4 regions of the Stenotrophomonas sp. YJH_SMC_33 genome follow, and region 3 is predicted to be linked to each of the others. Evidence: predicted binding sites of a transcription regulator. Region 3 holds the regulator's gene; each other region holds the start of a gene.
The links. Region 3 encodes FliA, which starts transcription of late flagellar genes. Its sites were predicted from a motif close to TAAAGTTTNNCNNNCNNNGGCCGATAA; they were not measured.
Positions count from the first base shown of each region.

Region 1: the regulator FliA is predicted to act here: its motif matches at 2,501-2,527, upstream of AC5P9W_RS17145 (methyl-accepting chemotaxis protein).
Region 2: the regulator FliA is predicted to act here: its motif matches at 1,519-1,545, upstream of AC5P9W_RS19485 (GGDEF domain-containing protein).
Region 4: the regulator FliA is predicted to act here: its motif matches at 1,795-1,821, upstream of AC5P9W_RS05270 (GGDEF domain-containing protein).

Region 1 covers NZ_JCAFVJ010000013.1:63,127-67,084, reverse strand. The annotation lists gene AC5P9W_RS17155 (hypothetical protein) at 1-198, shown strand, start outside; partial or broken gene AC5P9W_RS17150 (alpha/beta fold hydrolase) at 207-299, opposite strand; gene AC5P9W_RS17145 (methyl-accepting chemotaxis protein) at 348-2,471, opposite strand; gene AC5P9W_RS17140 (L,D-transpeptidase family protein) at 2,706-3,668, shown strand; gene AC5P9W_RS17135 (M23 family metallopeptidase) at 3,673-3,958, shown strand, end outside.
Region 2 covers NZ_JCAFVJ010000022.1:4,833-8,790, reverse strand. The annotation lists gene AC5P9W_RS19490 (YchJ family protein) at 1-210, shown strand, start outside; gene AC5P9W_RS19485 (GGDEF domain-containing protein) at 192-1,475, opposite strand; gene egtB (ergothioneine biosynthesis protein EgtB) at 1,626-2,897, shown strand; gene egtD (L-histidine N(alpha)-methyltransferase) at 2,894-3,868, shown strand; gene AC5P9W_RS19470 (lytic murein transglycosylase) at 3,947-3,958, shown strand, end outside.
Region 3 covers NZ_JCAFVJ010000018.1:31,212-35,169, reverse strand. The annotation lists gene AC5P9W_RS18865 (chemotaxis protein CheA) at 1-736, opposite strand, end outside; gene AC5P9W_RS18860 (protein phosphatase CheZ) at 739-1,344, opposite strand; gene cheY (chemotaxis response regulator CheY) at 1,344-1,736, opposite strand; gene AC5P9W_RS18850 (RNA polymerase sigma factor FliA) at 1,794-2,537, opposite strand; gene AC5P9W_RS18845 (MinD/ParA family ATP-binding protein) at 2,534-3,421, opposite strand; gene flhF (flagellar biosynthesis GTPase FlhF) at 3,408-3,958, opposite strand, start outside.
Region 4 covers NZ_JCAFVJ010000002.1:303,103-307,060, reverse strand. The annotation lists gene AC5P9W_RS05275 (TonB-dependent siderophore receptor) at 1-1,568, opposite strand, end outside; gene AC5P9W_RS05270 (GGDEF domain-containing protein) at 1,854-3,269, shown strand; gene AC5P9W_RS05265 (MFS transporter) at 3,365-3,958, opposite strand, start outside.

The DNA of each region.
Region 1 (3,958 bases), on a different contig from region 3:
GCAAAGAAGGCACCGGCTCGCACGACCGCGACAAAGAAGGCCGCAAAGAAGACAGCGAAGAAGGCTGCGGCAAAGAAGGGGAGTACGGCCGCCTCGCGGAGCGCCGCCGCGAAGAAGGCAGCCAAGACGCGGGCCGCGAAGAAGTCCGTGCGCAAAGTGGCGGCGAAGAAAGCTGCGCGTACGCGTGCGCGCGGCTGATGCTTCGGTCAGAAGGGGAGCGTCCTCATCCATGCCGCAACTTCGGCTGCGTCAGCATCAGCACGGGCCTGCAGCAGTAGATGGGGCCCTTCCAGCGAAATACGGCCGCTCAAGGCGGCCGTATTCCTGTCGCTGCAGTGGCAGCCCGCTCAGGCTGCGCGACGGGGCGCAGCGGAGACCGCCGCGCCTTCCATCTTGAATACCGACACCGACGTGGTCAGTGCATGCGCCTGTTCCTCCAGCGCGCGGCTGGCGGCAGTGGCTTCTTCCACCAGCGCAGCGTTCTGCTGGGTCACCTGGTCCATCTGCACCACCACCTGGTTGACCTGCTCGATGCCGGCGGCCTGTTCCTTGCTGGCCGCTGCGATGTCGCTCATCAGCTGGGTGGTGCGCGAGCTGGCCTGGGCCACGCGGGCGATCGCGGCTTCCGATTCAACAGTGACGGCCAGGCCACTCTTCACCTTTGCAGCGGCGTCTTCGATCAGCTCCTTGATTTCCTTGGCGGCGACACCGGCACGCTGCGCGAGCGTACGCACCTCGCTGGCGACCACCGCAAAGCCACGCCCCTGCTCGCCCGCGCGCGCGGCTTCCACTGCAGCATTCAGCGCCAGGATGTTGGTCTGGAACGCGATGCCGTCGATCACCGTGGAGATTTCCGAGATGCGCGCCGAGGACTGATCGATTTCGCCCATCACCGATGCCATCTGTGCCATCGCCTGCTCGGTCTCGCGCACGGCGGCGCCGGCAGCGTGCGCTTCGCTGTCGGCCTGACGCGCCAGTTCGGCGTTCTGGCGTACGGTGGAGGTCAGCTCCTCCATCGACGCGGCCGCTTCTTCCAGATTGGCCGCCTGCTGCTCGGTTCGGCGCGACAGGTCGTTGTTGCCAGCGGCCAGTTCCTGCGCCGCGTTGTTGATGCTGTCGGCAGCCACTTGGATGCCGCGGACGATGCCGGTCAGCTGCGCGGTGGTGGTGTTGGCATCGTCGCGCATGCGCGCGAACACGCCTTCGTACTCGCCCTCCATGCGTGCGGTCAGGTCGCCATGCGAGATCGCGCGCAGCACGTCGGAAACATCGGCGATGCTGGCCTGCGAACTGGCCATCATGCCGTTGAGGTGCTCGACCATCGTCTTGAACTGGTACTGGAAGGCCCCGGCATCGCCACGCATGCTGAAATCGCCGGCGCGTGCGGCACGGGCCAGTTCATCGATCTGCGCGTTGATCGCCATCAGGCTCTGCTTCACCGCGGCCAGGGTGCGGGTCAACGTGCCCTTTTCGCCCGGATAGTCCGGCAGGTCGCGGCTGAGGTCACCGATGGCGTAACGCTGCATTACTTCAGCCATCAGCAGTTCCACCTGCACGTGCGATTCGACCAGGCTGTTGGTGGCCTGCACCATGCGGCCGAAATCGCCGGGGAACGCACTGGCGTCCATGCGATAGCGGATTGCGCCGGCCTCGTGCTGTTCCGCCATCTGCAACTGCGCGCCGATCGCCGCCTGCACACTCTGGCGCACGCTGGCCATCGCCTCACCCAGCTGGGTCAGCTCGTCGCGGCCACCGAGGCGGAACTCCTGGTCCAGCTGCCCCTTGGACAGGCGCTCGGCCAGGTTCACCGCGCGCGCCAGCGGACCGGTCAGGCTGCGGCCGATCATCACCGAGGCGCCGATGCCAGCAAGCAGCGCAACGCCGCCCAGCACCAGCAACTGCAGCAGGCTGCGCTCGCCCAGGCGGATCGCCTCGGCGGCAGCCTCACGGCTTTCCTTCTCCTCGAAGTCCACGCCATCGGACAGCGCCTTGTTCCAGCCGTTGGCGGCGTCCTGCACCGGGCCCAGGGTCAGCGCCACGGCACCGGGATAATCGCCCTGCTCCATCAGTTCGCTGGTCTGCTTGTTGAGCGGGCGAGCAACGGCTCGCTTGGCGGCGATGGTTTCAGCGATGGCCTTGCCTTCGGCGTCACTGGGCAGCGCCTGGTAGGCGCTCCAGCTGGCCTCGTAGCGCTTGACGAGATCAGCAATGCGCTTCTCGTCGCTGGTGCGGTGATGACCCTGGCGGATCAGCATCTCGCGGCGCACCACCATCATCTGGTTGTTGGCATCAAGCATCTGCGACAACAGGCGCACCTTGGCCACGCTGACCTCGACCACCTGCTGCATCGCGCGCTTCTGCACGACACTGGCAGTGGCGCCGGTGGCCACCACGGCGGCAACCAGCAGCAGCAACAGGCCAAAGCCCAGCCCAAGACGCCAGGCAACCCTGACGTTCCTCAAGTAGTTCATGGGGGTATCCAAAACGGGGGGATGCGCCCTTATCGGCGGCACGGCAGGCAATCTTGATCGCCATCCACCAATGGCGTCGGCCACTGTTCACCTTGGTGAGTCCCCGTCCCAGTGGCACCTGCCGGTGCAAACCGGCCGCAATGACATGCCTGCTCATGCGGGCATCAGATCCCTTTCACGGTGGCTCGGCGCCGTCTGCGGGCAAGGTGGTGGCGTTCCCTGCTGGAGTCCCCGATGCCGTTACCCATGCCCCGATCCGCCCTGCTCGCTCTCTCGCTGCTGGCATCACCTGCCTTCGCGCAGGCGCCGCCGCCTGGCCTGCCTGCCCCCATTGCCGAGAAGGCAGGACCGGACACCGCACCCCGCTCTGTCCTGCACGCCCAGGTGCTGCTGGATCGCGCGAATTTTTCCCCCGGCCCGATCGATGGCGAAGTGGGCAGCAACCAGCGGCGCGCGGTGTCGGGCTTCCAGGCGGCGCATGGGCTGAGCGTAACGGGTGAACTGAATGACGCTACCTGGAAGGCCCTGCAGGCCGATACGATCACGCCGCTGGCAAGCTACACGCTCACGGCTGAAGATGTTGCCGGCCCGTTCCAGCCCATACCGAAAGGGCCCGCCGCACAGGCCAAGCTGAAGTCGCTGGGCTTCAGCAGCGTGGAAGAAGGCCTGGGCGAGCGCTTCCACGCCTCCCCTGAGCTGCTGAAGGCACTCAATCCCGGCGTCGATCTGGCCAAGGCCGGCAGCCGCATCCAGGTGCCCAACATCGGAACGGGGGCCTTGCCGAAGGCGGCGAAGATCGTGGTCGACAAGTCCGACTCCACACTTCAATTGCTGGATGCGCAGGGCAAAGTGATCGCACAGGTGCCTGTCTCATCCGGCAGCCAGCACGATCCGCTGCCGATCGGCGAATGGAAGATTCTCGGCGTGTATCGCGACCCGCCGTTCCACTACAACCCGAAGCTGTTCTGGGATGCGCGCAAGGGCGAAAAGAAGGCGACGCTGCCGCCTGGCCCGAACAATCCGGTCGGACGGGTCTGGATCGACCTGTCCAAGCCACACTACGGCCTGCATGGCACGCCCGAGCCCGGCCATGTCGGCAAGACCGAGTCGCATGGCTGCGTGCGCATGACCAACTGGGATGCGCTGCGCGTGGCCGATGCGGTGGATACTTCGGTGCCCGTGGTGATGCAGGAGTGAGCCGATGCGTCTTTCGCAGCTGATCGTGCTGGGTGTTCTGCTGGGATTGGGTGCAGGTTGGTGGCTGCACCGCGATATGGATGAGCCGGTGACCGACGCGCTGCCGGAAGCGCCATCGACGGTGGCCGCCGCGCCGGTGACGGAACCGGTAGCGCCAGGCGCAACAGCCCCACCCGCCTCCACCGCGCCGCCGGCCGCGCAGGCTGCCGGTGCACCGTCCGGCCTGCTGCTGCCCGTGCAGGGCATCCTGGCCTCGCAGCTGCGCGATACCTTCACCGATGCACGCAGCG
Region 2 (3,958 bases), on a different contig from region 3:
CCGGTCGAGTTGTCGCTGGATGACGCGCCCGGGCAGCGTACGCACTGGCTGGGCCTGACCGTCCATGAGCACACCGTCACCGGCGCTGACAGCGCCGAGGTGAGGTTCACCGCCCGCTACCGGCTAGGCGGCGGCAGCGCGGTGAAGATGACCGAACACAGCCGCTTCCTGCGCATCGACGGTCGCTGGTACTACCTCGACGCAGTCTGAGCCTCAGCCCGCTGTCCGGCGTTCGCCCGGATCTGGTTGCGGCCGCCGTCCTTGGCTGCGTACAGCGCCCGGTCGGCGGCCTTGACCACCGCTGCCGGGCGCGGGTCCACAAGGCTGTCGGCCAGGCCGATGCTCACCGTCACCTGCACCACCGGGCCGCTGCCGCCGCGCCCGCGTTGCTGACGCCCGGCGTCATCGTCGCGGCTGCGGGTGCTGCGGTCGCGCAGCTGCATGCGGGTGTCCTCGATGCTCTGCCGCAAGGCTTCCACGGCATCCATGCAGGCGTCGGCCGGCTGGCCCAGGAACACCACCGCGAACTCCTCGCCGCCGTAGCGGAACGCACGGCCACCATCACCCACCCGCGCCAGCCGCGAGGCCACCAGGCGCAGCACGTCGTCGCCGGTGTCGTGGCCGTGGGTGTCGTTGAACGATTTGAAGTGGTCCACGTCCACCATCGCGATGCTGTAGGTGCCGCGCGCCCGTTGCAGGGTCTCATTGAAGGCGCGGCGCCCCGGCAAGCCGGTCAGTTCGTCGCGGAACGCCATGTGGAACGACTCCTGCAGCATCGCGCCCAGCATCAGCAGCAGGGCCGCACTGGCCAGCGCAGGCAGCAGCACCGGCTGCAGGAAGACCCTCGGCAGCATCCACCACAGGCACAGCAGCGCCAGCAACATAGCCGTGTGCAGCGGCCGCGGAAGGCGCCATGCCTGCCAACCCAGCGCCGCCGTGGCCAGCAGGAACAGCAGCGCCGGCAGCTGCGCCAGCGCGTTCCAGTCGGCCGGGATCCACGCCCAATGACGGTTCGACAGCAGATCATGCATGCCGCGCGGCTGCTGCGCGGCCAGCAGCAGGAAGATCAGCAATGCCGTACTGCTGGCGACGGAGCGCAACAGCAGGTCGTGCCTGCGCCGCCCACGCTCCGGCCACAACGACAGGCCGGCGAACAGCAATGGCAGCCACGCCGAGATGGCATGGAAGCGCAGCGGTGTCAGCGCGCTGACATGGCCGCTGCGCAGGTAGCCGCCGACATCCTGGTGCAGCAGCGCGAACATGACTGCCACCACCAACAGCAGGCAGAGCGCACGCACCTGGTGGTAGAGAAGGGCCAGGCCGGCACTGAGGCAGGCCAGCAGCCAGGGCAGAACGCGTTGGGCCGGACTGGCCACGTCTTCGTTGCCCAACGCCGCCCACAGCACCACGGCAACCAGCACGGCGGGCAGCACGAACAGGTAGTGCGCAGGCTGGCGGAGCGGATGCAGGGGCAATCAGGAATTCCAGCGCGGTGACGACGCGGCCGCAGCATTGCCGTTAGCGGCGTTCGGGGCGGCTTCTTGAATGCGGCAGGCCCATCCATGTGAACGAAGTGACGCCGGACCATGACATCGCACTCACCCGCCGGCACCGATGCTGTCGGCATGGACAGCGTACCCGCCGCCGTCGCTGCCCCGCAGCACGATCTCGCCCACCAGTTCGCACGCGTGCGTGCGCGCAGCATGCAACTGGCCGGCCCGCTCAGCGCCGAGGACGCCATGCTGCAGAGCATGGCCGATGCCAGCCCCAGCAAGTGGCACCTGGCCCACACCACCTGGTTCTTCGAACGCTTCGTGCTGGCCGGCTTCCCGGCTGCGCCTGCACATGACCCTGCATGGGACTACCTGTTCAACAGCTACTACAAGAGTATCGGCCCCGCCCATGCCCGGCCGCAGCGCGGCCTCCTCTCACGGCCCTCGCTGCAGCAGGTGCATGACTATCGCCAGCAGGTCGATGCACAGGTGCAGTCGCGGCTATCGGCAGGTGACCTGGACCCACACGCGCTGCACAACCTGCAGCTCGGCCTGCAGCACGAACAACAGCATCAGGAGTTGTTGTTGACCGACATCAAGCACGCGTTCTGGTGCAATCCGCTGCAGCCGGCCTACCGCGAGGACCTGCCCCCCCCCCCTGGCGCTGCCAGTGCACAGGGCTGGATCGAATCACCCGAGCGCATCGTTACCGTCGGCGCTGCAGCCTGGCCGCAGCACGCTGCGTTTGCCTACGACAACGAATCGCCGCCGCACCGCGTGCTGCTGCCGGCACATGCTCTGGCCGAACGTCCCGTCAGCAATGCCGAGTACCGTGCTTTCATCGATGCCGGCGGCTACCGCGAACCGCGCTGGTGGCTCAGTGAAGGCTGGGCGTTGCGTGAAGCCGAGGACTGGCAGCACCCGCTGTACTGGGATGACACCCTGCAGCGCGAATACACCCTGGGCGGTTGGCGCGAGCTGGATCCGCACGCGCCGGTCTGCCATCTCAGCTACTTCGAGGCCGATGCCTGTGCCCGCTGGGCCGGGGCACGCCTGCCCAGCGAGTTCGAGTGGGAGGCCGCGGCCGCGTCTCAGGCGGTGCGGGGCCACTTTGCGGATGACGATCACCTGCACCCGCAGGCGGGGCAGGGCAGCGGCCTGCGCCAGCTGTTCGGTGATGTCTGGGAGTGGACTCACAGCGCGTATGGCGCCTATCCCGGCTACCGCCCTTTCGCGGGCAACCTCGGTGAGTACAACGGCAAGTTCATGTGCGGCCAATGGGTGCTGCGCGGCGGCAGCTGCGTCACGCCACGGGGCCATGTGCGCGCCAGCTATCGCAATTTCTTCATGCCGCCGGCGCGCTGGCAGTTCTCCGGACTGCGCCTGGCCAGGGACCTCACATGAGCACCGTTCACGACGCGCTGCAGGCGTTGACCGACCTCACCCCCGGCCGCCAGCAGATCCTCACCGACGTGGTGGCCGGGTTGTCGCGCACACCGCGCCAGCTGCCATCCAAGTATTTCTACGATGCACGCGGCTCACGCCTGTTCGAGCAGATCACGCAGACCTGCGAGTACTACCCCACGCGTACCGAGCTGGCGCTGCTGGCGCGGGTGCTGCCGGACATCGCCCGCAGCGTCGGTCCTCATGTTCATGTGGTGGAGCTGGGCAGCGGCAGTGGCCGCAAGACCGCGCTGCTGCTGGCGGCACTGCAGGACCCCGTGGCCTACACCCCCATCGAGATCTCGCGCGCCGCGCTGCTGTCCAGCATCGACCATCTGGCCCCGGCGCTGCCGGACGTCGAGATGCTGCCGGTCTGTGCCGACTTCACCCGCGCGGTCGACGTCCCGGCACCGGAACGCGAGCCTGCGCGGCGCCTGTTGTTCTTCCCGGGCTCCACGTTGGGCAATTTCGTCGAAGAGGATGCCGTCGCACTGCTGCGCGCGATGCGCCAGACCATGGGCCGCGATGGCCTGGCCCTGGTCGGCATCGATCTGCACAAGGACCCGGCATTGATCGAAGCCGCCTACAACGATGTGCAGGGCATCACTGCTGCATTCACCCTCAACCTGCTGGCGCGCCTGAACCGCGAGATCGGCAGCGACTTCGATCTGGACGGCTTCCGCCACCGCGCCCGCTACAGCATCGCGCGGCTGCGCATCGAAACCGATCTGGTCAGCCAGCGCGCACAGGACGTCCGTCTGGATGGCCGCACCTTCCACTTCCAGGCCGACGAGCCGATCCGCGTCGAATACAGCCACAAGTACACCGACGACAGCTTCGAAGCGTTGCTGCTGCCAGCGGGCCTGCAGGTCGTGCGGCGCTGGGATGCTGAAAGCCCGGCCTATGGCCTGCGCCTGCTTCGCGCCCTTTAGCCGCCGCCAGCCCGCGCTGCTTCAGGTTCGCCTACGCTGCGCCTAAGATGGCCCTGCAACGGCAACACGGAGGACGCCATGCCCATTCTG
Region 3 (3,958 bases):
TCGCGTCCAGGCGTTTGGTATCAACGCGCACCGTGTGTTCGGCCTCGGCCAGCGGCTTGGCCGCCGGCTTGGCCACGGGTGCCGGTGCAGCGACCGGGCGCGGCGCGGGCGCCGGCGCCGGTGCCAGGACTGCAGCAGGCTTGGCACCCGGTGCGGCGCCACCGTGCAACTGGTCGAGCAGGGCTTCGAACTCGTCCTCGCTGATCAGGCCGTCGTCGGCTTTTTTTGCCGGCGCGATCGCAGTCGGAGCATTGCCACCGTGCAGCTGGTCGAGCAGCGCCTCGAATTCGTCGTCGGTGATCAGGTCGCTGCCCCCCGCGGCGGGTGCTGCGGCGGCGGCGGGCGCAGCCACGGCACCCCCGTGCACGTCGAACTGGGCGATCAGGTCCGGCGGCGCATAGCCCGGCTCGGTGCCGGACGACACGGCGTCCAGCATCGACTGCAGGTAATCCAGTGATTGCTGGGCCGCGTCGAAGTGGTGGGCCTGCAGCACGGCCTGGCCGGCGCGCGCCGCGCCCAGCGCCTCCTCAGCGGCGTGGCACAGCTCGACCATGGCAGTGACGCCGAGGAAGCCGGCGCCGCCCTTGAGCGTGTGGTAGCCGCGGAACACCGCATTGAGCTGGTCGCTGTCCTGCGGTGCCTGCTCCAGCGACACCAGCTGTTCGCCGAGGCGGTCCAGGATCTCCTGCGCCTCGATGATGAAATCGGCAGTGATGTCGTCGGATACCGCGCTCATGCTTACAGCCCCAGATCCGACAACAGGTCGTCGGCGTCGTTCTGCGAGACCGCGTGGCGGTCCAGTCCCTTCAGTGCCGGCCCGGCCAGTGCCGGGTCGGTGCGATGCTGTTCCGGCGGCAGGCCGAGTGCGCCGAAGCCTTCGTGGACGCGGCGGACAATGCCGACCACGCGGCGGATGATCTGCCCGGTCAGGTCCTGGTAGCTCTGGGTCAGGGCGATCTCGGTCAGGTTGTGGCGGATGCGCTCGAGCTGCGCGTCCTGGCCTGGCTGCAGGCCTTCGGCACGCAGCTGTTCGGTCAGGCTGCGGCATTCCTCGGCCAGGTCCAGGGTGCGGTGGGTGGCCTGTTCGGTCATCGCCACCACGTGGTCCAGGCGCGCGCAGGCGTCATCCAGCTCACCGGCCTCGCTGGGCACGGTCGGCAGTTCACCCAGCGCCTGTCCCAGCTCGCGGGCCAGCCGCGACAGGCCGCTCATCATCGGCTGCGTGCGCAGCGCGACCAGTCCGTCGATGCGTTGCCGCCAGGCAGCTTCGTCACCGGACTCCAGTGCGTCCAGGGCTTCCTGCAGGCGCAGGGCCAGGGCGTTCTTGTCGACCGTGGTATCCATCAGGCGCTGGCCGCCAGGCGTTCGAAGATCTTGCCGAGCTTCTCTTCCAGCGTCTGCGCGGTGAAGGGCTTGATGATGTAGCCGTTCACGCCGTTCTGGGCGGCCTCGATGATCTGTTCGCGCTTGGCTTCGGCAGTGACCATCAGCACTGGCAGGGTCTTCAGCTTGGCATCGGCGCGGATCGCCTTGAGCAGCTCGATGCCGGTCATCACCGGCATGTTCCAGTCGGTGACGACGAAATCGAAGGACTGGCTCTGCAGCAGCGACAGCGCGGCATGCCCGTCCTCGGCTTCGGCGGTATTGGTGAAGCCAAGATCGCCCAGCAGGTTCTTGACGATGCGACGCATGGTCGAGAAGTCGTCGACGATCAGGATGCGCATGTTCTTGTTCAAAGCAGAGTTCCTTTGTTGTTCATTCCGGGTGGCCGGGGGCAGCCGCCTCGGGCATGTTCACTCTTCCAGGCCGGCGTCGGCCGCCTCGAAAATCTTCAATCGTCCACGCAGGCGCAGCACGGCCTGGCCGTGGATCTGGCAGACCCGCGACTCGCTCACGCCGAGCACCGCGCCGATCTCCTTCAGGTTCAGTTCCTGCTCGTAATAGAGCGAGAGCACCAGCTGTTCGCGCTCGGGCAGGTGGCCGATGGCCTTGCCCAGCTCGCGGCCGAACTCGCCGCGCTCCAGCACCTGCTGCGGGGTCGGGCCGCCCTGGGCGACGGTGTCCAGCTCGCCCTGGTCCTCGATGCGTGACTCCAGGCTCAGCACCTGGCCACGCGCGGCGTCTTCCATCAGCCGCAGGTATTCGGGCAGCGGCATCTCCATCGCGGCGGCCACTTCGGTGGCGCTGGCGGCACGGCCGGTGCTCTGTTCCAGGCGGCGGATGGTGGCAGCGGCGTCGCGTGCGCGGCGATGCACCGAGCGCGGCACCCAGTCGCCACGGCGGATCTCGTCGATCATCGAACCGCGGATGCGGATCGAGGCGTAGGTCTCGAACGAGGCGCCCTGGTCGGCGTCGTAGCTGCGCGACGCTTCGATCAGCCCCATCATGCCGGCCTGGATCAGGTCGTCCACCTCCACGCTCGCCGGCAGGCGTGCGGCCAGGTGGTGGGCGATGCGCCGCACCAGGTCCGAGTGCTGGGAGATGACCTCGTTGGCCGCCGAGCGCTGGACCTCCCGGTACTGGGCTGCGCCTTTCATGCGGCCACCCCGCGCTGCTTGAGAATGCGCTCGAGGAAGAACTCGACGCCGCCACGCGGTTCGGTCGGCGCCTGCCAGCGTGCGGTGCGGCGCGCGATCTCGGTGATCGCCAGCGCGGCCGGGCTGGACGGGTAGGCCTTCACCACCGGTTGCTGGCGCTGCACCGACAGGCGCAGCCAGTCGTCCTGCGGCACGCAGCCCAGGTAGTTCAGCGAGACATCGGCGAGGAACTTCTCGCACACGCGGGTCAGCTTTTCGTACAGCACGCGGCCCTCGTTGGGATCGCGCACCATGTTGGCCACCACCTGGATGCGGTCCACGCCGCGCTCGCGCGACAGCACCTTGATCAGTGCGTAGGCGTCGGTGATCGAGGCCGGTTCGTCACAGACCACCACCACGGTGTCCTGCGCGGCCTGGCAGAAGGTCAGCACGCCGTCGGTGATGCCGGCGGCGGTATCGACCACCATGATGTCCAGCTCGCGTTCCAGTTCGGAGAACACGTTGACCAGGCCGACATGCTCGGCCGGGGCCAGCTCGGCCATGTGCCGGCGGCCGGAAGCGGCCGGGACCACCAGCACGCCGTTCGGGCCTTCGACGATGACGTCGTCCAGCGAGCAGCGGCCGGCCACCAGGTCGGCCAGCGTAAAGGTGGGGTTCAAGCCCAGGATCACGTCGATGTTGGCCAGGCCCAGGTCGGCGTCCAGCAGCAGCGTGCGCTTGCCCATGCCCGCCAGCGCCACAGCCAGGTTGGCCGAGACGTTGGTCTTGCCCACGCCGCCCTTGCCGCCGGTCACCGCGATGGTGCGCACAGGGCCGAGCGGCTCGCTGCGGGTGGCCGACAGCGGGAAGGTCTTGGTCAGCTTGGCGTACTCACGCGACGGCATGGTTCAACTCCGGGTTGCAGGGCATATCGGCCGCTCGGCGCAAATCTTCAAGGCGAAGTACGAGATTGGCTGCACTGGCCCGGTGCAGGTCCTCCGGGACGTCCTGGCCATCGGTCACCCAGGTGATCGGCAGGGCATGGTCCACGGCCACAGACAGGGCGTTGCCGAAGCGGCCGGTCTCGTCCAGCTTGCTCAGCACCAGACCCTGCAGGTTGGCGGCGCCGAAGCGGCGGACCACCTCGTCCATGTCGCCGAAGCTGGTATTGGCCGGCAGCACCAGCAGGGTGCGCACCTGGCGGGCGGCACGCAGCCACTGCAGCTGGGCGGCCAGCGCGCGGTCGCGCGGGCCCAGCCCGGCGGTGTCGATCAGCACCAGCTTGTAGTCCTTCAGGCGTTCCAGCAGCTGGTCCAGGTCGGTGCCGCTGTTGGCCTCGTGCACCGCGATGCCGAGCTGGCGGCCGTAGCCGTACAGCTGCTCGCGGGCGCCGATGCGGGCGGTATCGGTGGTGACCAGGGCGACGTCACGCGGCGCGTGCT
Region 4 (3,958 bases), on a different contig from region 3:
CCGCGCATGTAGCAACCGGCGCCCAGGCTCGGCAGCGCATTGGGGCAGCCGTTGCCGCGGGTGTAGTAGAGATAGTCCGGATTCGACTGGTACAGGTTCGGCGCCTTGAACGCGCGGGCAATGCCGCCCTTCACCACCCAGTCGCTGTTGATGCGGAACTGCGCATTGAGGCTGGGGCTGGTGTTGTTGCCGAACTGGCTGTGGTGGTCGAAGCGCAGGCCCGGGGTAACGATCCAGCGCTCACCCAGGTAGATGTTGTCTTCCACGAACGCCGCCGTGGTCTGCGCGTCGGCCTTGCCCCGCGCACGGTCGGCCGACAACCCTGGAATACCGCCGCCGCTGCTGCTGGACTGGCTCATCGAATACGGATCGGTCAGGCGGCTGTCCAGGTATTCAAAGCCGAGCGTCCAGATGTTCTCTGCGCCGCCCAGCGCGGTCGGGAAGCTCACTTCGCCATCCAGCTGGTAGTTGCGCAGGCGCGAGGTAGACCAGTCGGTGCCGTTGAAGCTGCCTTCCGGGCCACCGGCCAGGCCTTCATTGATGCGCGAGTTGTTGACCGCCTCGACTGCGGCCGTCACCCGCGAAGTGACATCACCCCAACGGCCGCGGTGGGTGACCGCACCGGTGTTGCGGTACATGCGGTTGGTCTCCGCTTCGCCCTCGGCCAGTGCCGCCAGATCGACGCCGGTCGAGGTACCGGTGGTGCTGACGGCGCGGTCGCCGGCGTAGATGTTGCCCTGGCGGCTGGTGCCGGCTTCGAACTCCACCACCTGGTTGGCGGTCACGTCCCAGCGCAGCAGCGCGTTGACGTCGCGGTTCTTGACACCCTCGCGGCCGGCTGGCGGCACCGCGTTCGGATTCGTCGCGTACCGGCGATTGAGGTCCAGCGAATCGGCGTCGGTCCTGTTGAGATTGCCGTACAGGCGGAACGACAGGGTATCGGTCATCGGCCCGCTGAGCTGCAGGCCGACGCGCTCGCTGCCCCCTTCGGCACTGTGCTCGGGCACCAACCCAAACAGGTCGACCGCACCGGTCAGATCGCCGGTCGGGTGCTTGGTGATGATGTTGACCACGCCGCCGGAAGCACCGGAGCCGTAGCGTGCCGCCGCCGGGCCGCGCAGCACTTCGATGCGCTCGATCATTTCCGCCGGCACCCAGTTGGTATCGCCGCGGGTATTGCGCTCGCCGCTGCGCCCCATGCGCACGGCATCACGGGCACCGACGCGCTTGCCGTCGACCAGGATAAGGGTGTTTTCCGGGCCCATGCCACGCAGGTCGATCTGGCGGTTGTTGCCGTACTGGCCCGAGGCGCTGTTGCCGGTCAGGTTGACGCCCGGCATGGTGCGCAGCAGTTCGGCGATGTCGTTGGCCGGCGGGCGCCTGGCGATGTCCTCAGCGGTGATGGTCGAAGTGCCCAACGCCTGGCGGGCAATCTGCGAGGCGGTGACATGCACCGTGTCGATATCGGTGGCGTCGGTTTCAGCCTTGGCGGTCAGGGCGCTGCCCGCCAGCAGGGCGGCAACGGCAAGCGCCAGCGGGCGCGGCGAGAGGACAACGGCAGGAGACATGATCTGGACCTTCTGGCAGGGCTACGGGGCCTCTGGCAAAGGGCTTGAGGCAACGACAAGGGGGAGGGGAGCGTCGCTGCAGTCGCCTGCGGCCCGATCCGTGCGTACATTCTCCCATCAATACGAGTGATTCTCAAATGCGTTAACTCATTGCCGCAGGGGCACGGATGTGCTTTGCGCACCGTGCAACGCTGCACCGCGCGTAAACTGGCCGGCTAACCCGCCATCAACCGCACGCCGCCACGGCCGATACCCGTGGTTTGTCGTACGCAGTCAGAGATCGACGTGGAAACACCGCAACTGGACGATGCCAGCCAGCCGCTGGCCGAAGCCTGGCAGCACTGCCTGCAACAGGCTGGCCCTGCCGCCACCGCGCTGCTCAAGGCCGCAGCCACCGATGCCCCAGCCGTGCTGGCACAGCGCTTTTACGAAGTGCTGCTGCAGGACGGGCGTGCACGCCGCTTCCTGTCCCACGACCAGGTCAAGCAGCGCCTGCAGCCGGCCATGCAGCGCTGGCTGGTGCAACTGCTGACCACTGATCGCGACAGGATCGCCAGTGCCGTGGCCTCGCAACGGGTGATCGGCGATGTGCATGCCCGGGTCGGCATTCCGGTCGACCTGGTCACCCGCGGCGCGCGCGTGCTCAAGCACGAGCTGTTCGTGCGCCTGCGCGACGACGCACCCGACAGTGCCACCGCGTTCGCCGCCATCGACTGCCTCAGCGCGATCATGGACATCGCCATGGAAGGCATGACCCTGGCCTACACCCATGCGCGCGAACGATCCACCCGTGCCGATGCGGCCTACCGGTTGTTCTCGCTGGTGCAGAACGTCAGCACCGAGCGCGAGCGCCAGCGCGCCCTGCTGCTGGACTGGGAAAACGCACTGCTGTACGCACTGGCCGGCCACGTGCAGGCCGGCGAAAGCGCCAGCCTGGCGACCTCGGAATTCGGCCTGTGGTTCACCCACAAGGGCATCCCCAGCTTCGGCGAGAGCAGCGAAACCCAGCAGGTCGGCCAGCTGATGGCCCGCATCGACGGGAACCTGCAACAGGCAAGCAACGATGCCCCGGCGCAGCGGCTGGCGGTGCTGCCGGCCATCCGCGAGGATCTGGCCGCCATCCGCACCCTGATGACCCTGCTGTTCGAGCGCATCGGCGAACTGGATGCCGGCAGCGATGCGCTGACCAACCTGCTCAACCGCCGCTTCCTGCCGACCGTGCTGCGGCGGGAAATCGAGCTGGCCACGCGCAACGGCACGCCGTTCTCGCTGCTGCTGCTCGACCTGGATCACTTCAAGGCGATCAACGACGGCCACGGCCACGATGCCGGCGACCGCGCGTTGCAGCACGTGGCCGGCCTGCTCGGCCAACTCACGCGGGGCAGCGACTACCTGTTCCGCTATGGCGGCGAAGAATTCGTGGTGGTGCTGGTGGCGGCCAGCGAGTCGCAGGCGACCGTGATCGCCGAGAGCCTGCGCCGGCAGATCGCACAATCACCGGTAGCACTAGCCAATGGCCAGGTGCTGGAGCTGACCGCCAGCATCGGCGTGGCCGGTCACGATGGTCATCCGGACTACGAGCGGTTGATGGCACGCGCAGACGCGGCGATGTACGAGGCCAAGCGCAGCGGCCGCAACCGCGTGGTGGTGGCCAGCGCGGACCTGCAGGAAGCCCCGGGGCGGCGTGCACTGCAGCGATGACGACAGGACAGGTAGAGTCGACCGCTGGTCGACTATCGCGCGCAGCGCGGGATTTTTCGCACGCGGGGCGAAGAGCAGTCGACTGACAGTCGACTCTACCGACAGTCGACTCTACCGGTTCGCGCGCCAGCCGATGCGTTGAACGCCACCACCCGCCATGCTGCCCACCACAGCAGCGCCAGCAGCGCGATGCCGGCGCCCAACAGGCACACTGCTGGCCAGCCATGCCGGGCCTGCACCCAAGGCCCCGCAGCCGCACCCGCCCCACTGCCAACTGCATAGAACAACATGTACAACGCCACCAGGCGCCCATGCTGTTCTGCCGGTGCACGCAGCAACAATGCCTGGTTCGAGACATGGAGTGCCTGGCCGCCGAGGTCGAGCACGACCACACCCAGCAAAAGCAAGGACAGCGAACGCGGCAGGCCCAGCAGCGGCCACCACGCGACCAGCATCAACAACAGCGCGCCGAGGCTGACCCGATGCGCGAAACCACGGTCCATCCAGTGCCCGACCCGCGACGCCATCAATGCACCTGCCACCCCGGCCAGGCCGAGCGCACCGATGGCTGCGGTCGACCAGTGCAGCGGCGGTGCCGACAGCGGCAAGGGTGCCGCCGCCCAGAACACATTGAGGCCGGCAAACAGCAGCAATGCCAGCGGCCCGCGCTCGCGCAGCGTTCGATCGCG